2 regions of the Geodermatophilus sp. URMC 61 genome follow, and region 1 is predicted to be linked to the other one. Evidence: riboswitches for the same ligand, from Rfam matches in the RefSeq annotation. Region 1 holds a riboswitch; the other holds the start of a gene.
The links. Region 1 has a riboswitch for guanidine ahead of ACU610_RS09815 (DMT family transporter). Riboswitches for the same ligand answer to the same signal wherever they lie in the genome.
Positions count from the first base shown of each region.

Region 2: another riboswitch for guanidine. It lies ahead of ACU610_RS10650 (DMT family transporter); the one in region 1 lies ahead of ACU610_RS09815 (DMT family transporter).

Region 1 covers NZ_JBRFHZ010000002.1:2,130,495-2,140,579, reverse strand. Annotated here, with positions in the region: gene ACU610_RS09845 (helical backbone metal receptor) at 1-540, shown strand, start outside; gene ACU610_RS09840 (serine hydrolase domain-containing protein) at 570-1,691, shown strand; gene ACU610_RS09835 (LLM class flavin-dependent oxidoreductase) at 2,188-3,204, shown strand; gene ACU610_RS09830 (cupin domain-containing protein) at 3,352-3,837, shown strand; gene ACU610_RS09825 (methyltransferase domain-containing protein) at 3,965-4,747, shown strand; gene ACU610_RS09820 (alpha/beta fold hydrolase) at 4,896-5,693, opposite strand; guanidine-III (ykkC-III) riboswitch at 5,867-5,931, shown strand; gene ACU610_RS09815 (DMT family transporter) at 5,944-6,258, shown strand; gene ACU610_RS09810 (MBL fold metallo-hydrolase) at 6,542-7,390, shown strand; gene ACU610_RS09805 (MaoC family dehydratase) at 7,451-7,906, opposite strand; gene ACU610_RS09800 (CaiB/BaiF CoA transferase family protein) at 8,011-9,174, shown strand; gene ACU610_RS09795 (crotonase/enoyl-CoA hydratase family protein) at 9,177-9,941, shown strand; gene ACU610_RS09790 (chemotaxis protein CheB) at 10,039-10,085, shown strand, end outside.
Region 2 covers NZ_JBRFHZ010000002.1:2,310,814-2,320,898, reverse strand. Annotated here, with positions in the region: gene ACU610_RS10675 (ABC-F family ATP-binding cassette domain-containing protein) at 19-1,620, shown strand; gene ACU610_RS10670 (helix-turn-helix domain-containing protein) at 1,888-2,115, shown strand; gene ACU610_RS10665 (enoyl-CoA hydratase/isomerase family protein) at 2,189-2,965, shown strand; gene ACU610_RS10660 (ABC transporter ATP-binding protein) at 3,045-4,943, shown strand; gene ACU610_RS10655 (SgcJ/EcaC family oxidoreductase) at 4,987-5,451, shown strand; gene ACU610_RS10650 (DMT family transporter) at 5,636-5,950, opposite strand; guanidine-III (ykkC-III) riboswitch at 5,962-6,026, opposite strand; gene ACU610_RS10645 (sirohydrochlorin chelatase) at 6,055-6,768, opposite strand; gene ACU610_RS10640 (SDR family oxidoreductase) at 6,765-7,526, opposite strand; gene ACU610_RS10635 (aconitate hydratase) at 7,535-10,085, opposite strand, start outside.

The sequences.
Region 1 (10,085 bases):
GTGGTCTGCAACCGGGAGGAGAACCGCCGGCTGGACGTCGACCGGCTGCGGGCGGCCGGCGTCCCGGTGTGGGTGACCGTCATCGAGTCGGTTGACGAGGCGCTGACCTCGATGCGCCGGCTGTTCGCGCACGTGCTCGACGTCGGGGAGCCGGGCTGGTTGACGGCGGCGGCCGCGGAGTGGGCCCGGCCCGTGCCCGCGCCGACGTACCGGGTCGCCGTCCCGGTCTGGCGGGACCCGTGGATGGTGGTCGGCCCGCGCACCTTCACCGGCGACGTGCTGGCCCGGCTCGGGCTGGTCAACGTCTTCGGCGCGGGGGAGGACCGCTACCCGCACGTGTCGGTCGAGGACGTGCGGGCGGCGGGGCCGGACGTCGTCGTCCTGCCCGACGAGCCCTACGTCTTCACCGCGGACGACGGACCCGAGGCGTTCCCCGGGATCCGCACCGCGCTGGTGTCCGGCCGCGACCTCACCTGGTACGGCCCCTCCCTCGGGCCGGCCCGGCAGCGGCTGATCGACGGGATCCGCCCGGACCGATGAGCCCGGCGGCCGGCCGGGGTCTGCCCTCCATGGACCTCGAGCCGGTGCGGACCGTCCTGCAGCGCCAGGTGGACGAGGGCCGGCTGCCCGGCTTCGTCGCCGCGGTCCGGCACCGCGGCCGGACGGAGGTGCTGACGGGCGGCACGACCGCCGCCGGGAGGACCGACCCGGTGCGCCCGGACACGCTGTTCCGCCTCGCCTCGGTGACCAAGCCGGTCGCCGGCGCGCTCACCCTCGCCCTGGTGGAGGACGACGTGCTGGGGCTGGACGACCCGGTCGCCGAGTGGCTGCCGGAGCTCGCCGCCCCGCGGGTCCTGCGCGACCGGAGCGGCCCGTTGACCGACACCGTGCCCGCCGAGCGGCCGGTCACGGTGCGACACCTGCTCACCGGCACGCCGGGCTTCGGCGGGCTGTGGGACGGCAGCCCGCTGGACCGGGCGATCGAGGAGCGCGCCATCGGCCCCGGGCCCTGGCCGCCGCAGATGGACCCCGACGAGTACCTGCGCCGGCTCGCCGAGCTGCCGTTCGCCGCCCAGCCCGGGGAGTTGTGGCTGTACCACCTGGCCGCCGACGTGCTGGGGGTGCTGCTCGCCCGTGCCGCGGGCCGGCCGGTGTCGGCGCTGGTGGCCGACCTGGTGACCGGCCCGCTGGGGCTGACCGGCACGGCCTTCACCGCGGCCGACCCGGCGCGGCTGGCGACCGTCCACGAGGCCACTCCCGACGGCCTCGTCCCGGTCGACGCGCCCGACGCCTCCGTCCCGCCGGCGTTCGAGTCCCTGGCGGCCGGCCTGATCGCCACCGCGCCGGACGTCCTGGCGATCCTGGCCGCGCTGGCCGACGGTGGCGCCCCGCTGCTGTCGTCCGCCTCGGTCGCGGCGCTGACCGCCGACTCCCTGACCCCGGCTCAGCGCGCGGGCGCGGCCGACTTCCTCGGGCCCGGGAACTCCTGGGGCCTGCAGACCGGCGTGTGCGTCGAACCGGCCGAGCCGTGGACCACCCCGGGCCGGTTCGGCTGGGACGGCGGTACCGGCACGAGCGCCTGGGCCGACCCCGCCCGCGATGTGGTCGCCGTCCTGTTCACCGGCCGGCTCATGGTGGGTCCGGACGACGAGCCACGCGAGTTCTGGCGGACGCTGTACGCGAGCCTGTAGCACCTCTCTCGTATCCCGCCGACCTGGTCGCACGGACCGGATCGGGGTTGCCCTCCTGCCAGTCCCACCGCGCCGTGGGACTCCCGACGGCGTCGCATTCTGCGGACTCGGTCCGTCGACGCCCTCCAGGCCGCCGGATACGACGGGCCGCTGTCGAGCGAGCTCGAGGACCACACCCGTGGCCAGCGCGAGTCGGTGGCGCTCACCGTCGACACCCTGCGATGCGCACTCCCTGCGATGGGGACGACGCGACAGCCGGACCAGTCGTCGTCCATGCGTCGGCGCGAGGTGATCGACGCGAGCAGCGGGCCATCCGTGAAGCCGCCTCTAGAGTGCAGAGCGGGCTCGCGAAGCAGGGCGCGAACTGCTTCGCCCGAGCGTGGTCGCTGCGGCTCACTCGACAGTCGGCGCCGCCCGACGGCATCGTCGCGGTGGGTCAGCGCCATCCGCGTGCACACTCGGCGTTCCGGCCCGAGGTCGGCAGGAGGGAGCTGACGTGCCGGCTACCGAGTTCTACCTGCGGTCCTATCCGCTGCCCGACGACGTGCGGGCCCACGCCGCGGCCGCGGAGGACGACGGCTGGGACGGGCTGCTGCTGACCGACACGCAGAACCTCAGCATGGACGTCGTCGGGTCGCTCTACCTGGCTGCCTCGGGCACGTCGCGGCTGAGGCTCGGCACCGCCGTGACCAACCTCGTCACCCGCCATCCCGCGGTCGTGGCGTCCACGTTCGCCACCCTGCACCACGTCACCGGGGGGCGGGCACACCTGGGCGTGGGCCGGGGCGACACGGCGCTCGAGCTCATCGGGCTCCGGCCGCCGTCGGCGCACGAGTTCGAGCAGCAGGTCGGCCGGCTGCAGACCTACCTGCGGGGTGGCGCGGTCGACGTCGACGGCTTCGACAGCCGGATCACGTGGCTGCCGGTCGCCGGCGACGAGAAGGTGCCCGTGGACGTGTTCGGCTCCGGTCCGCACGTCATCGCGGCCGCGGCTCGGCGGGCCGACCGGGTCACCGTCACCGTGGGGGCGGAACCGGACCGGGTCCAGTGGGCGGTGCGGACGGCACGGGAGGCGCGCGCGGCCGCCGGGCTCGACCCGCAGGCCCTCGACATCGGGGCGTTCGTCGTGGTCGGCGTCGGGACCGACCACGACGCGCTCGACGAGCTCGTGCGCGGCAACGCGAGCATCTCCGCCCACTTCCAGCGCGGCTCGCGCTCATCCCTGTCCACGGCCGACGCCGCCGTCGTCGCCGACGTCAGCGCGCACTACGACGACTACCACCACGGGCTGGAGCACGCGACGCAGGCGGAGACGCTGTCCGGTGACTTCCTGCGGCGGTTCTGCGTCATCGGCGGTCCGGAGGAGTGCGTGGAGCGGCTGCGCCGGCTGATCGGGCTCGGCCTGTCCCACGTGACGGTCGTGGGCGGGTCCCGCGACATCGACTCAGCCGTGCGCGAGCGCTCGGACCGCCTGGTCGCCGAGGAGGTGCTGCCCGCGCTGCGGTCGCCGTAGCGCCGACCGGAGACCAGCTCGCCGGGGTGATCCGGGCATGCGCTCGATGACGGACACCACGCGACGAGGACTCCACGGGGCGTCGGCCGACGCAGACAACCGCGCCGGCCCCCGTCAGACTGCGGGACGTCGTGGAAGGGAGCGACCATGACGACTCAGCACGTTCGTGCGGCCGAGGGCGACACGTACGACCACCTGGGTGTCCGTCTCCGCATGCGCCTCACCGGCCGGGAGACCGCAGGCGTCCTCGCGGTGATCGAGCACGGCGGGCGGCGGGGAGCCGGTGCGCCGCTGCACCGGCACACCCGGGAGGCCGAGACCTTCATCGTCCTCGACGGCGAACTCGACGGTTGGTCGGATGGAGACCGCACGGTCGTGTCGGCGGGAGACACCCTGTACCTGCCTTCGGGCAGCGAGCACGCGTACCGGGTCCGCAGCGCCACCGCACGGTTCCTCCTGCTCATCACGCCGGCCGGTTTCGAGCAGTTCTTCGTCACCGATGGCGTCCCCAGCGATCCCGACGCCGAACTGCCGTCCGTACCCGGACCTCCGCCTCCCGAGGCGGTGGAGCGGCTCGCGCAGATGCTTACCGGCTACGGGGTGTCCATCACCGGTCCACCGCCCACTCCGTGACGGAGGCTCCGGTCGAGGCGACCGCCGAGCAGATCCGACTGGTCGAGCACCAGCAGCTCGACCGTACGGCGCAGCTGGACCCGGTCCCGCCGCGAGTACCGGAGCGCCCCCGGACAGGAGGTCCGACATGTCGATGCTCCAGTTCGACGAGGATGCTGCTCGCCACTTCCAGCGCGTGTACTCCACGCCGGAGGTCGTGCAGCAGCGCGCCGAGGTGCTCGCCCTGCTCGCTCCCCAGCCCGGAGAGCGCGTACTCGACGTCGGTTCGGGACCCGGCTTCCTCGTGGCGTCGTTGGCCGACGCTGTCGGGGCCAGCGGTGCCGTCCACGGACTCGACCAGAGCGCGCCGATGAACGCCGTCGCCCGAGAGCTGATCGGGACCCGGCCGTGGGCCAGCATCGACGACGGCGATGCCGTGGATCTGCCGTACCCGGACGGTGCGTTCGATGCTGCGGTGTCGGTGCAGGTCTACGAGTACGTCGCGGACATCTCGCGGGCCCTGTCGGAGCTGCGCCGCGTGCTGCGGCCGGGTGGACGTGCGCTCGTCCTCGACACCGACTGGGACTCGGTGGTGTGGCACGCCGCCGATCGCCAACGGCATCGCCGCATCATGGCCGCCTGGGAGGAGCACCTCGTTGATCCGCATCTGCCCTGCACCCTGTCGGGGCATCTCCGACGCGCCGGGTTCCGGGTGACCCGGCGGCACCTGATCCCGTTGTTCAATCCCCGTTTCGAGCAGAACACCATCAGCGCGCTCAACATGGAACTGATCGCGCGGTTCGTGGTCGGCCGACAGGGATTGACCGAAGCGGACGTCGAGGCCTGGATGGCCGACCTGCGGCAGCGCGGCGCGGAGGACGACTACCTGTACAGCGTGAACCGGTACTGCTTCCTCGCCGTCGCCGAGTAGCCGGCCCGGCCACCGCGGATCGGACGCGACGTGGATCATCGAGGGTGAGCCGGGTTGGGGATCTCTGGGGATGGCCACCACTCCGGCCATCGGCCTCGTGGTCGAAGGGCTCTTCGAGTCGACGCGACCCGTGGGAAGGGGCCGCTGCTCAGTCGCGCAGATGCTCCGCGACCACCGGTGCGAGCACGTCCGGCGGCACGACGTGGCCATGCCCCTCGACCACGTGGAGACGGCCCTCGGGCAGGAGGTGTGCCAGCCGCCGACTCACGTCCACCATGAACGGGGGGCTCTCGCCGCCCACCATGACCAGGCCGGGCCGAGTGACCCGGCCTGCGACGTCCTCCGGAACCGCGCCGCCTGTCTCGATGTCGCCCATCACCGCCGAGTCGTACGCGAGGGTGGGTGCCAGCGCGGTCAACTCCGCCCATCTGTGCGTTCCGCGCATTCCGTCGATCACCTCCTCCGGCATCCCGGTGAGGCGGCAGAACGTCTCCACCGCATCGGCCCGCCTCTCCTGTGCGAGCAGGCTGCGGATGGTCTGTCCGTAGCGGCGCGCCCCGTCCCGCGCGGACTCGTCGTCGGGCGAGTACGGCGGATCGTGCAGGACGAACTGGTCCACGGGCAGCCCTGCAGCGACGGCCTGCAGCACCAGGGCGGCACCCGAGGAGTGCCCGTAGAGGTGGGCCGGGCCGCCGATCCGGTCGATCAACGCGGCGATGTCCTCGATCTCTCGATCGATGGCATACGGAAGCGTGTCGCCGCTGTCGCCGCGACCTCGCCGGTCGTAGTTGACGGTCGTGAAGTACCTGCCCAGCGCCTGGGCCGTGGGACGCATCAGAGCGCGATCGCACGTGGCGCCACAGACAGCGATCAGCGGCCGGCCGTCGCCGAAGACCTCGTAGGCGATGGAGGTGCCGTCAGCGGAGGCGACGATCTCGTGCGTCATGCGGATCAGACCGGAGAGCGAGGAGGGAGTCATCGGACCCCGCACCCGCCTCGTGTCCCGTAGTGGCCCGCTCGCTGCTGACACGTGGCCGCGTGCCGGCCCGGGGCGCGCCCTCGTCGTCTCGGGGTGGCAACCATCACCAACCGGGCGTACCGCGGCGTGAGACAGTGGGGACAGGCCCGCAACGAGGGTTCCGGACGAGCAGCGCCGTACCCGGACAGCGACAAGACGGCGTCTCCAGGAGACTCCCGTGTACTGGCTCGTGCTCATCATCTCCGGCGTCCTCGAAGCCGTCTGGGCGACCGCGCTCGCCACGACCGAGGGCTTCACCCGCCTGGCACCGACCGTCGTCTTCCTCGTCGGGCTCGCCGCGAGCATGGCCGGCCTCGCCTACGCGATGCGCGGGCTCCCGCTCGGCACGGCATACGCCGTCTGGGTGGGCATCGGCGCCGCTCTGACCGCCGGCTACGCCATGTGGTCCGGACAGGAGCCGGTGTCGGTGCTGCGGGTCTTCCTGCTGCTGGGCATCGTCGGCTGTGTCATCGGCCTGAAGGTCACGCACTAGCAGTCGCACCCAGGTGCTCCTCGGCAGCCTCGCACGTGGGAGACGTCCCGGATGCCGCCCTTGGAGCACCCTCGGAGCGCGGCTCGGGGCAGCCTCTGCACGTCATCTGCCATGCAGCTGCCGGTCATCCGGGTCCGGCCGCGCGATGGAGATCGCGTTCTGGGTTCCACCGCTGCGGGATGCTCGAGGCGACCCCGGCCGACGTGGGACCAGGTGCCGCTTCCGCGCAGCCCGCCGGCCGAGACGGTGGTGACCGGCCGACGACGTCCCCCTGGGAGGCCACGTGGGAACGCCACTGGGATCCGTCGCCTGGATCCACGGTGCCCGGGACTGCCGGCAGAGCACCGACCCGCTCATCCAGGTGCACCCGCTCGACGAGGACACCTTCGTCCTCCGGGTGAGCAAGTGCTTCAGCTTCGAGGCCAACTTCCTGTACCTGCTCCTCGGCGAGGCGCGGGCAGTCCTGTTCGACACGGGACCCCGGCCGGATCCGGGTGCGGGGGACCGGGTGCTGCCGATCCGCCGTGTCGTCGACGAGATCGTCGCCCGGTGGCTGCGGTGCCACGGTCTCGACGCGATCGAGCTGGTCGTCGCCCACACGCACGGCCACGGCGACCACGTCTCCTGGGACCGGGAGTTCCAGGGCAGGCCCCGGACGACGGTGGTGCCACCGACGCTGCCCGGGGTGCAGCGGGCCTTCCGTCTCCCGGACTGGCCGGACGGCGAGGCCCGCCTGGCCCTGGGCGGGCGGACGCTGACGGTGCTCCCCATCCCGGGCCACGAGGACTCCCACGTCGCCGCCTACGACCCCCGGACGCGATCGCTCCTCACCGGCGACACGCTCTACCCCAGCTTGCTCACCGTGCGGAACTGGCCCGCCTACCGGCGCAGCGCCGCCCGGCTGGCGCGGTTCGCGGAGGAGCAGGAGGTCGCCCAGGTCCTCGGCAGTCACATCGAGATGACCCGCGAGCCGGGGGAGGCCTTCCCGCTGGGAACGACCCACCAGCCCGGTGAGCACCCGCTCCCACTGGGTGCGGAGCAGGTCGCCGAACTGCACGCCGCGTGTGAGGCCATGGGCGACGCCCCGCGCGTCGACGTCCACGACGACTTCGTCATCCAGCCACTCGGCTGAGGTGGCCCTGAGGCCGCCCTCGGGGACGTGGGTGGTGGCGCACGAGATGCGCGGGAGACCCTATGCGGGGCGGACCCGGACCAGGTTCATCGCGGTCATGGTCAGCACGACCGCGCCGTCCTGCCGCAGCAGCTCGACGTGCGTGCGCACCAGCCCGCGGTCGGGCTTCGACCGCGACACCCGGGCCTCGGCGACCGTCGTCCGCAGGGTGAGCTCGTCGCCCGGCCGCACCGGGGCCACCCACCGCAGCTCGTCGACCCCGGGGGAGCCGAGGCTGGAGACGGGGGAGAGGTACTCGTCGGCCAGCAGCCGCATCATCAGCGCACAGGTGTGCCAGCCGCTGGCGATCAGCCCGCCGAACGGGCCGGCCGCCGCGGCCTCGGCGTCGACGTGGAACGGCTGCGGGTCGAACCGGCGGCCGAAGTCGACGACGTCGTCCTCCTCGACCCGCAGCGGGCCGTGCTCGGCCGTCGTCCCGGGCACGTAGTCCTCGAACCAGCGCTCGCTCGACGACACCGGTCCGCTCCCGCGGGACGCTCCGCTCCTCGCTCGTTCCTCGCTGACGGGCTTCCGTCCCTGTCCGCTCACGGGTCGAACCGTAGGGCGTTACGGTGCGTCCCGTGCTGCCGCCCTCCGGCCCCCTCGCGGGCACCCGCGTCGTCGAGCTGGCCGGTCTCGGCCCCGCCCCCTACGCCTGCCTGCTGCTGGCCGAGCTGGGCGCCGACGTCGTCAGGGTCGACCGGCCCGGCGGCGGCACGCAGCTGGTGCCGCCGGAGCGGGACGCGCTGGGCCGCAGCCGGCCGTCGGTGGCCGTCGACCTCAAGAGCCCGGCCGGCCGCGACGTCGCCCTCCGGCTGGCGGAGCGCGCCGACGTGCTGGTCGAGGGGCTGCGCCCGGGCGTCACCGAGCGGCTCGGCGTCGGCCCCGACGACGTCCTCGCCCGCAACCCGCGGCTGGTCTACGCGCGGATGACCGGCTGGGGCCAGGACGGCCCGCTCGCCGACCGCGCCGGGCACGACATCAACTACCTGGGGCTCACCGGCGCCCTGCACGCCATCGGGCCGGCGGAGGCGCCGGTCCCGCCGCTCAACATCGGTGCCGACTTCGGCGGCGGCGCGCTGTTCCTCGTCGTCGGGGTGCTCGCCGCCCTGCTCGAGCGGCAGACGAGCGGGCGCGGCCAGGTGGTCGACGCGGCCATGGTGGACGGCGCTAGCTCGCTGGTCACCATGGTCTACGGCCTGCTCGCCGCCGGTGCCTGGCAGGACCGCCGCGCGGCCAACCTCCTCGACGGGGCCGCGCCCTTCTACGGCACCTACGCCTGCGCCGACGGCCGGCACGTGGCGGTCGGCGCCATCGAGCCGCAGTTCCACGCCCAGCTGCTCGCCGGCCTGGGCATCGACCCCCGCGTGCACGGCGGGCAGCTCGACGTCGCCGGCTGGCCGGAGCAGCGCGCGCGGATCGCCGCCGCCTTCGCCACCCGCTCCCGCGACGAGTGGGCCGAGGCCTTCGCCGGCACCGACGCCTGCGTGACGCCGGTGCTCGGGCTGACCGAGGCGCCGCAGCACCCGCACCTGACCGCCCGCGGCACCTTCGCCGACCGCGGCGGGCACCCCGAACCGGCGCCGGCGCCGCGCTTCTCGCGCACGCCGGGCGCGGTGCGCGGGGCACCCCGTGCGCCCGGCCAGGACACCCGCACGGCGCTGGCCGCGTGGGGCTTCGGCGAGGACGAGGTGGCCGGCCTGCTGGAGGCCGGTGCGGTGGTGCAGGCGGAGCGAGGGGAGTAGCAGTGGGCGACGGGGTGCGGGTCGAGCGGCGCGAGGGCGTCCAGGTCGTCACGATCGACCGGCCGGAGGCGCGCAACGCCCTGGACCGGGCCGTCGCCGAGGCGGTGGCCGCCGCGGTCGACGAGCTGGACGCCGACGACGAGCTGCGGGTCGGCGTCCTCACCGGCGCCGGCGGCACCTTCTCCGCCGGCATGGACCTCAAGGCCTTCCTGCGCGGTGAGACGCCTGCGATCGAGGGCCGCGGGCTGTGCGGCATCACGCAGACCCCGCCGCGCAAGCCCCTGGTGGCCGCGGTCGAGGGCTGGGCGCTGGCCGGCGGTTTCGAGCTGGTGCTCGCCTGCGACCTGGTGGTGGCCGCCGAGACCGCGCGCTTCGGGGTGCCCGAGGTCAAGCGCTCGCTGGTCGCCGCCGGCGGCGGCGCGCTGCTGCTGCCGGCACGGGTGCCGCGCAACGTGGCGATGGAGATGCTGCTGACCGGCGACCCGATCGACGCCCGGCGGGCCGCGGAGGTCGGCCTGGTCAACCGGGTCACCCCCGAGGGCGGAGCGCTGGAGGGCGCCCTCGCACTGGCCGCGACGATCGCCGCGAACGGCCCGCTGGCCCTGGCCGCGACCAAGGCGGTCGTCCTCGGCAGCGTCGACTGGACCACCGCGGAGGGCTGGCAGCGGCAGAACGAGCTCGTCGCGCCGGTCTTCACGAGCGAGGACGCCCGGGAGGGGGCGGCGGCCTTCGCCGAGAAACGCCGCCCGGTCTGGCGCGGCCGCTGAGGACACGCCGCCGTCCGGGCGGACGGGGAACTACCGTTTCGGTGCACGCGCCGCCGGCGGACGACCGGGGGCGCGGCCGAGCGACGGGTGGGGGACGGTGCCGACGACGCAGCGGGACCTCGTGGTGGTCGGCGCCTCCGCCGG
Region 2 (10,085 bases), 180 kb from region 1:
GCGCCTATCCTGGGATCAGTGATCACGACGACCGGCCTGGAGCTGCGCGCCGGGGCCCGCGTCCTCATCGGTGACGCGAACCTCCGCGTGCAGCCCGGCGACCGCATCGGCCTCGTCGGCCGCAACGGCGCCGGGAAGACCACCACCCTCACCACGCTCGCCGGCGAGCGGCTGCCGCACGCCGGGAAGGTGGAGGTCACCGGCGAGGTCGGCTACCTGCCGCAGGACCCGCGCAGCGGCGACCTGGACACCACCGCCAGCGACCGTGTGCTGTCCGGCCGCGGGCTCGACGTGCTGCGCGCGCAGATGACCAAGGCGCAGGTCGCGATGGCCGAGCCGGCCGACGACGCCGAGCGCGACCGGGCCGTGCGCCGCTACGGGCGGCTCGAGGACCAGTTCGCCGCGCTCGGCGGGTACGCCGCGGAGAGCGAGGCGGCGCGGATCTGCACCGCGCTGGGCCTGCCCGACCGCGTGCTGCAGCAGCCGCTGCGCACCCTCTCCGGCGGTCAGCGGCGCCGGGTCGAGCTCGCCCGGATCCTCTTCTCCGACGCCGAGACGCTGCTGCTCGACGAACCGACCAACCACCTCGACGCCGACTCGATCACCTGGCTCAAGACGTTCCTCGCCGCGCACAAGGGCGGCCTCATCGTCATCAGCCACGACGTCGAACTCCTCGACGCCGTCGTCAACAAGGTGTGGCACCTCGACGCCAACCGGGCCACGGTCGACGTCTACAACCTCGGGTGGAAGCCCTACCTCGCCCAGCGGGAGACCGACGAGCGCCGGCGGCGGCAGGAGCGGGCCAACACCGAGCGCAAGATCGACGCCCTGACCGCGCAGGCGGACAAGATGCGCGCCAAGGCCACCAAGGCCAAGGCCGCGCAGAGCATGGACAAGCGTGCGCAGCGGCTGGCCGCCGGGCTCGAGGAGGTCCGGGTCGCCGACCGGGTGGCCAAGCTGCGGTTCCCGACGCCGGCCGCGTGCGGCAGGACGCCGCTGACCGCCGAGGGGCTGTCGAAGAGCTACGGCTCGCTCGAGGTGTTCACCGACGTCGACCTCGCCGTCGACCGTGGCGCGCGGGTCGTCGTCCTCGGGCTGAACGGCGCGGGGAAGACGACGCTGCTGCGGATGCTGGCGGGCGCCGAGGCGCCCGACACCGGCGAGGTCAAGCCCGGGCACGGACTGCGCATCGGCTACTACGCGCAGGAGCACGAGACCCTCGACCACGACCGCTCGCTGCTGGAGAACATGCGCGCGGCCGCTCCGCAGAGCACCGACACCGAGCTGCGCCGGATCCTGGGGGCGTTCCTGTTCACCGGGGAGGCCGCCGACCAGCGTGCGGGCACCCTCTCCGGCGGTGAGAAGACCCGGCTCGCGATGGCCACGCTGGTCGTCTCCGGCGCCAACGTGCTGTTGCTCGACGAGCCGACCAACAACCTCGACCCGGCCAGCCGCGAGCAGGTGCTTGACGCGCTGCGCACCTACACCGGGGCCATCGTGCTGGTCACCCACGACGAGGGCGCCGTGCGCGCGCTGAACCCGGACAAGGTGATCCTGCTGCCCGACGGCACCGAGGACGCCTGGAGCGAGGACCTGGCCGACCTGGTCGAGCTGGCGTAGCGATGACATCGCCGTCCTACCGGACGGCACCGCGGCCACGTGCCGTCCCCGGCCGGCGTTGAGCCTCTGCCCGGCCACGCCGGCCCGGGGTCGATCCGGCCTCGGATCGGCGACCTCCCAGCTTCCTGCCTCCTTCGCGTGGCCGGTGTCGCCCGGTCGGGTGATCATGAGGTGGTGGGACGCCGAGGTCACCGGGGCCCGGCGCCGACGGGACGAGCAGCGTCGACGGGTCACGGGCCCGCGGCTGGTTGCTGACGGAGGGGAGTCATGGCCGACTCGAGCACCGCGGATCTGAGCAAGGGCAAGCGCATCACCGGGGGCGACCGCACGTCGCTGGCCGACGAGCTCCGCAAGCGCTACGACGGGGGCGAGAGCATCCGCTCGCTGGCGTCGTCGACCAACCGGTCCTACGGCTTCGTGCACCGGCTCCTGTCGGAGTCCGGCGCCACCTTGCGCAGCCGCGGGGGAGCCAACCGGAACAGCAAGAAGAGTTGAGCGAGCTCGCGAGCTCAACCGGGGACGGAGCACCTGCCGGCACGCGGTCGACGAGCGTCGGCGAGGGGGACGCGTGACCGGTCCCCAGCCGGACGGGTGGGTGAGGACGGCCCGCGACGGCGCCGTCCTCACCGTCACCCTCGACCGGCCGGACCGGCTCAACGCGCAGACCCCGGCCACCTGGGCGGCCCTCGCCGCCGTGGGCGCCGCCCTGGACGAGGACGTGCGGGTGGTCGTCGTCCGCGGCGAGGGACGCTCGTTCTCCGCGGGTCTGGACCGCAGCCTGTTCAGCGCCGACCCCGGCACCGCCGGCGGCCTGGGCGAGCTGGGCCGGCTGCCCGCCGAGGAGGCCCAGGAGCGCATCCGCCGCTACCAGGGGGGATTCCGGTGGCTGCGCTCGCCGGGGATCGTCTCCGTCGCCGCGGTGCAGGGGCACGCCATCGGCGCCGGCGCGCAGCTCGCGCTCGCCTGCGACCTGCGCGTGTTCACCGAGGACGCCGACCTGCGGCTGCCCGAGGTCACCCTCGGGCTGGTGCCCGACCTCACCGGCACGAGCACGCTGACCGAGCTGGTGGGCTACTCCCGGGCGATGGAGATCTGCCTGACCGGCCGCCCGGTGCCGGCCGCCGAGGCGCTCGCACTCGGGCTGGCCAACGCCGTCGTCCCGGCCGACGGGCTCGACGAGGCGGTGGGCACGCTCGTCGAGGCCATCACGGCGGCGCCGGTGGGAGCCAGCCGGGAGACCGCGGCCCTGGTCCGCTCCGCCGTCCGCAACGACCCGGAGGCCCAGGACGCCGCGGAGCGGGCCGCCCAGACCCGGCGCCTGGCCGAGCTGGTCGGCGGCGGCTGAACCGTCGGAGGGCACTGCCAGACTGCCTCCGGAACAGCCCGCCCGGCAGGGGTGTTGGCCGGTCGGGAGAGGGGGTGGCATGGACGTGAGCGGTCCCATGACCTCCATGGCGGCGATGCGGTCCTTCCGCCGCGACCCGTCCGTCGTCGCGCGGGAGCTGCCCAAGGGCACCGTCCGGCGCATCCTCGGTATCGCCCGGCCCTACCGGCGCGACCTGACCTGGTTCGTGCTGCTGGTGATCGGCTCGTCGGTCATCGGCGTGCTGACCCCGCTGCTGGCCGGGCGGATCGTCAACCGGATCGCGAGCCTGGAGGGGACGGCGGGCGACGTCGTTCGCATCGCGCTGCTCATCGCCGGTCTCGCGGTCGTCGACGCCGGCATCTCGCTGGCCACCCGCTGGTACTCCGCGCGCATCGGCGAGGGCGTCATCTACGACCTGCGCAGTCGGGTGTTCGAGCACGTCCAGCGGATGCCGGTCGCCTTCTTCACCCGCACCCAGACCGGAGCGCTGGTCAGCCGGCTGAACAACGACGTCATCGGCGCCCAGCAGGCCTTCACCTCGACGCTGTCGGGAGTGCTCTCCAACGCCATCGGCCTGGTGCTCACCGCCGGCGTCATGTTCTCGCTGTCCTGGCAGATCACCACGCTCTCGCTGGTGCTCGTGCCGGTCTTCGTGCTGCCCGCGCGCCGGATCGGCCGGCGGCTGCAGGAGATCACCCGGGAGTCCTACGGGCTCAACGCCTCGATGAACGCGACGATGACCGAGCGGTTCAACGTCGCCGGCGCGCTCCTGGTCAAGCTCTTCGGCCGGCCCGAGGCGGAGGCCGAGGGCTTCCGGGGCCGGGCCGCCCGGGTCCGCGACATCGGCGTCCTCTCGGCCATGTACGGCCGCACCTTCTTCACCGCGCTCACCCTCGTGGCGGCGCTGGCCACCGCGCTGGTCTACGGCCTCGGCGGCTGGCTGGCCTTCACCGGATCGCTCAGCCCCGGCGACGTCGTGGCGCTGGCCCTGCTGCTGTCCCGGCTGTACGGCCCGCTGACCGCCCTGTCCAACGTCCGGGTCGACGTCATGAGCGCGATGGTCAGCTTCGACCGCGTCTTCGAGGTGCTCGACCTGCAGCCGATGATCCGCGAGGAGCCCGACGCCGTCCCGCTGCCCGCGGACGACCGGTCGATCGAGTTCGAGCACGTCTCGTTCAGCTACCCGTCGGCCGCGGACGTCTCGCTACCGTCACTGGAGGACGTGTCGCTGCCCGAGCACGGCGGGCCGACGGCGGTGCTGCACGACGTCTCCTTCCGTGTCGAGCCCGGCCGGCTCGTCGCACTGGTCGGGCACTCCGGCGCCGGCAAGTCGACCATCGCGAACCTGGTACCGCGGCTGTACGACGCGACCAGCGGCACCGTGCGGGTCGGCGGCATCGACGTCCGGCACGCCACACTGGCCTCGCTGCGCGACGCGATCGGCGTGGTCACCCAGGACGCGCACCTGTTCCACGACTCGATCCGCGCCAACCTGCTCTACGCCCGGCCGCAGGCGACCGACGACGAGCTGTGGGCCGCGCTGAGCGGCGCCCGTATCGCGGCGCTGGTGCGGTCGCTGCCCGACGGGCTGGACACCGTCGTCGGCGATCGCGGCTACCGGCTCTCCGGCGGGGAGAAGCAGCGGCTGGCGATCGCCCGGGTGCTGCTCAAGGCGCCGGGCATCGTGATCCTCGACGAGGCCACCGCGCACCTCGACAGCGAGTCGGAGATGGCGGTGCAGCACGCCCTGGACACCGCGCTGGAGGGTCGGACGTCGCTGGTCATCGCCCACCGGCTGTCCACCATCCGCAGCGCCGACCAGATCCTCGTGGTGGACGACGGTCGCATCGCGGAGTCGGGCACACACGAGGAGTTGCTGGCGCTCGGCGGCCGGTACGCCGACCTCTACCGCACCCAGTTCGCCGTCGGCGAGGGGCGAACGGTCGGCGCGGCGTGACCACTACCGTCACTCCTGTCCCAGCAACGCAGGAGGAGCCAGCGTGACGTCCGCGCACCCGAACGACGCCCAGATCCGTGCGCTCTACGCCCAGTTCCTCGACGGCTGGAACCGGCGCAGCGGCGCCGCGGTCGCCGCTGCCTTCGCCGACGACGGGGACATCGTCGGGTACGACGGCACCCAGCACCACGGGCGTCTAGCCATCGCCGCCGACTTCCGGCAGATCTTCGCCAGCCACCAGACGGCCACCTACATCTCGGTGATCCGCTCCGTGCGACCGGTGGCGCCCGGGGTGGCCCTGCTCCTGGCCCACGCCGGGATGATCCCGCCCGGGAGCAGCGACATCGACCCACGCTTCCACACGGTCCACACGGTGATCGCGGTCGACGAGGGCGCCGGCCGCTGGCGGATCTCGCTGCTGCAGGCGACACCGGCGGCCTGGGACCAGCACCCCGAGGCCCGCGAGACGCTGACCCAGGAGCTGCGCGGGTTGCTCGCACCGCGCTGACCTGCAATTCGTCGTCCCCGGTACAGCGACTGCAAGAGGCCGCACCGGGGCGACGGCCTCCTTCCCCGTCGCGAGCGGGGCAGGGGCTCGAACAGCCTCCCGGCAGGTGGGAGGGCCCCGTCCTCCCCCGCCCTCCGCAGGCTCGGGGCGGCGTCCTGGACGGGGCCGGGGCAGGGGTCCTTCCTCAGTGCAGGACCTTGAGCCCCACGACGCAGCCGACGATCCCGGCGAGCAGCAGCAGTCGCACCGGGGACACCGGCTCCTCGCCGGACACCATGGCGATCACGACGGTCAGCACCGCGCCGATGCCGACCCAGACCGCGTACGCCGTCCCGACGGGCAGCTCGCGCATCGCGTAGGCCAGCCCGACCATGCTCAGCGTCATCGCGACGCCGAACACCACCGACGGCACCAGGCGGCTGAACCCCTCGGAGCGGCCCAGCGCGGTGGCCCAGACGGCCTCCAGCACACCGGACAGGACGAGCACGAGCCAGGACACGACGGCCTCCACAGGCGCCGTCTTGTCGCTGTCCGGGTACGGCACCGCTCGTCCGGGGGCCGGGAGGAGGCCCGACCCCAGGATCCCAGATCGGGTGCCGGTCGTCAGCTCGCGGCGGACCAGGCGGCGACCGCGGCGTCGTAGCGGTCGAGCAGCACGGCGGCGATGCGGTCGTCGGGCAGCAGGGGAGCGGTGACCGCGTCCGCGCCGGCCCCGCCGAGCCTGTCGTGGAAGTGGCCGGGCGCCAGCAGGTAGGCGGCGAGCACCACCCGCCGCGCACCGGCGGCCCGGGCGGCGGCGACCGCCTCGGGCACCGGGGGCTGCGCGGCCGAGCCGTAGCCGGTCGTCACCGGCCCGGTCCAGCGCTCCCGGAGCGCCGCCGCGGTGGCGTCGACGTCGGCGACCGAGCGCGGGTCGCTGGAGCCGGCGGCGGCGAGCACCACGGCCGTGCCCGGGTCGCCCGGGTCGGCGCCGACGGCCCGCAGCCGGTCGTGCAGGACGGCGACCAGCCGCGGGTCGGGGCCCAGCGGGCGGGCGGCGCGGGCCGCGGCGTGCTCGCGCACGGCCCGGGCGATGTCGACGTGCACGTGGTAGCCGCCGGAGAGCAGCAGGGGGACGACGACCGAGGGCCGCCCCTCCTCGGCCAGGTCCGCCACGACGTCGGCCACCGTGGGCGGCTGCACGTCGACGAACGCGGCGGTGGTGACCAGGCCGGGGCGCAGGGTCCGGGCGGCGAGCGCCAGCTCGGCGATCAGCCGCCGGCCGGTGGGGTTGCGGGTGCCGTGCGCGCAGGCGACCAGCACGGGAGCGTCGGTCACGGTGTCCTCAGCCGGCCACCGTCGACCGCGACGGACGTGCCGGTGACGTAGGAGGCGGCGGGGGAGAGCAGGAAGGCCGCCACGCGGCCGAACTCGGCGGGTTCGCCGACCCGGCCCAGCGGGATGCCGGACTCGGCGCAGGCACGGGCGCGCGCCGGGTCGCCGGAGGCGTCCTCGCGCCCGACGACCAGTTCGGTGGCGAACGTGCCCGGCAGCAGCCCGACCACCCGGATCCCGCGGGGGGCCAGCTCGTCGGCCAGCTGCTTGGCGGTCATCGCCAGGCCCGGGCGCAGGCCGTTGGAGACCGCCAGGCCGGGCAGCGGCGAGCGGGCGGAGGTGGAGAGCACGAAGCCGATCGCGGCGCCCTCGCCGAGGTGGGGGACCAGCGTCCGCACCAGCCGGAGCGGGCCGAGCAGCACGCTCTCCACGCCGTCCCGCCAGACCGCCTCGGGGGTCTCCAGCACGGTGCCGGGCTCCGGGCCGCCGACGCTGATGAGCGCACCGTCCACCCGGCCGAGCCGGTCCCGGGCGGCCGCGACCAGCCGCTCGGCCGCGTCGACGGCGGTGAGGTCGGCGGCCAGGCCGTGTGCCGCCGGCGGCCCGCCGAGGGCGGCGACAGCGGCGTCCACGGCGTCGTCGGAGCGCGCGTTCACCAGGACGCGCGCCCCGTCGGCGACGAGGGCCTGGGCGGCCGCGAACCCCAACCCCCGGCTCGCGCCGGTGACCAGGTAGCCGCGGCCGCCCAGGCCCAGGTCCATCCGGGGGATCAGCCGCGCAGCGAGCGCAGCACGTACTGCATGATCCCGCCGTTGCGGTAGTAGTTCGCCTCACCGGGGGTGTCGATGCGGACGACGGCGTCGAACTCGACGTCGCCCGCCCGGACCTTCACCGTGCGCGGGGTGCGCCCCTCGTTGAGCTCGGTGATCCCGGTGATCGTGAACTCCTCGTCCCCGGTCAGGCCCAGCGACTCCCGGTCCTGGCCCTCGGGGAACTGCAGCGGCAGCACGCCCATGCCGATGAGGTTGGAGCGGTGGATCCGCTCGTAGCTCTCGGCGATGACCGCCTTGACGCCCAGCAGCGCCGTCCCCTTGGCCGCCCAGTCGCGCGACGACCCGGAGCCGTACTCCTTGCCGGCCAGGACGACCAGCGGGATGCCCTGCTCCTGATAGGCGACCGAGGCGTCGTAGATGGTCGTCGTCTCACCGGTGAGGTGGTTCTTGGTGACACCACCCTCGGTGCCCGGGACCAGCTGGTTGCGCAGCCGGATGTTGGCGAACGTGCCGCGGATCATGACCTCGTGGTTCCCGCGGCGGGAGCCGTAGGAGTTGAAGTCGCGGCGCTCGACACCGTGCTCCCGCAGGTACGTCCCGGCCGGGCTGTCGGCCTTGATCGAGCCGGCAGGGGAGATGTGGTCGGTGGTCACCGAGTCACCGAGCACCGCCAGCACGCGGGCACCGGAGATGTCCTGCACCGGAGCCGGCTGGGCCGGCATGCCCTCGAAGTACGGGGGCTTGCGGACGTAGGTGCTCTCCGGGTCCCACGAGAAGGTGTCCCCGGTCGGCGTCGGCAGGTTCTGCCACTGCTCGGTGCCGGCGAAGACGTCCGCGTAGCTGCGGCCGAACTGCTCCGCGGAGACGGCCTCGTCGATGACCCGCTGGACCTCCTGCGGCGAGGGCCAGATGTCGCTGAGGTAGACGTCCTGCCCGTCCTTGCCCCTGCCGAGCGGCTCGGTGGTGATGTCGACGTCCATCGAGCCGGCCAGCGCGTAGGCGATGACCAGCGGCGGGCTGGCCAGGTAGTTCATCTTGACGTCGGGGTTGATCCGGCCCTCGAAGTTGCGGTTGCCGGAGAGCACCGAGACGACGGCCAGGTCGGCCTCGTTCACCGCGGCCGACACCGGCTCGGGGAGGGGGCCGGAGTTGCCGATGCAGGTGGTGCAGCCGTAGCCGACCAGGAAGAAGCCCAGCTTCTCGAGGTACGGGGTGAGGTTCGCCTTCTCGTAGTAGTCCGTGACGACCTTCGACCCCGGCGCCAGCGTCGTCTTCACCCAGGGCTTGGTCTGCAGGCCCGCCTCGACGGCCTTCTTGGCCAGCAGCGCGGCGCCGATCATGACCTGCGGGTTGGACGTGTTGGTGCACGAGGTGATCGCAGCGATCACGACGTGGCCGTGGTCGACGAAGGTCTCGGTGCCGTCCTCGAGCACGACCTTGGTCGGCTTCGTCTGCCGGTCGGGCAGCTGCTCGCCGGGCAGGTACGGGTGGGGCCGGCCGTCCTCCCCGGTGTCGTGCGCGAAGGGGCTCACCGGGTCCGAGGCCGGGAAGGACTCGGCGGAGGCCTCGTCGGCCGCGGACACGACGCCGTAGGGCCGCTCGTTGGACGGGACCCCGGGCTTGCGGTCCTCGCCGCCGGTCTCGTCGTCCTTCACGTAGTCGCCCAGCGCGGCGCGGAAGGAGGCCTTGGCGTCGCTGAGCGAGACGCGGTCCTGCGGCCGCTTCGGGCCGGCGATGGACGGGACGACGGTCGCGAGGTCCAGCTCGAGGTACTCGGAGAAGGCCGGCTCACGGGACGGGTCGTGCCAGAGTCCCTGCTCCTTGGCGTAGGCCTCGACCAGCTTGACCTGCTCGTCGCTGCGGCCGGTGAGGCGGAGGTAGCCGATGGTCTCCTCGTCGATGGGGAACATCGCCGCGGTCGATCCGAACTCCGGGCTCATGTTGCCGATCGTGGCGCGGTTGGCCAGCGGCACCGCCGAGACGCCCTCGCCGTAGAACTCGACGAACTTCCCGACTACGCCGTGCTGGCGCAGCATCTCGGTGATGGTCAGCACCAGGTCGGTCGCGGTGGAGCCGTCGGGGAGCTGGCCGGTCAGCTTGAAGCCGACCACCCGCGGGATGAGCATCGAGACCGGCTGACCGAGCATCGCGGCCTCGGCCTCGATGCCGCCGACGCCCCAGCCCAGCACGCCCAGGCCGTTGACCATGGTGGTGTGCGAGTCGGTGCCCACGCAGGTGTCGGGGTAGGCGACGACGCGGTCGCCCTCCTGGCGCGGGAAGACCACGCGGGCCAGGTGCTCGATGTTGACCTGGTGCACGATGCCCATGCCCGGGGGGACGACCTTGAAGTCGTCGAAGGCGCCCTGGCCCCAGCGCAGGAACTGGTAGCGCTCGCCGTTGCGCTGGTACTCGATCTCGACGTTGCGCTCGAACGAGTCCGGGGTGCCGAACACGTCGGCGATCACCGAGTGGTCGATGACCAGCTCGGCGGGCGCCAGCGGGTTGATCTTGCTCGGGTCGCCGCCGATCTCGGCCATGGCCTCGCGC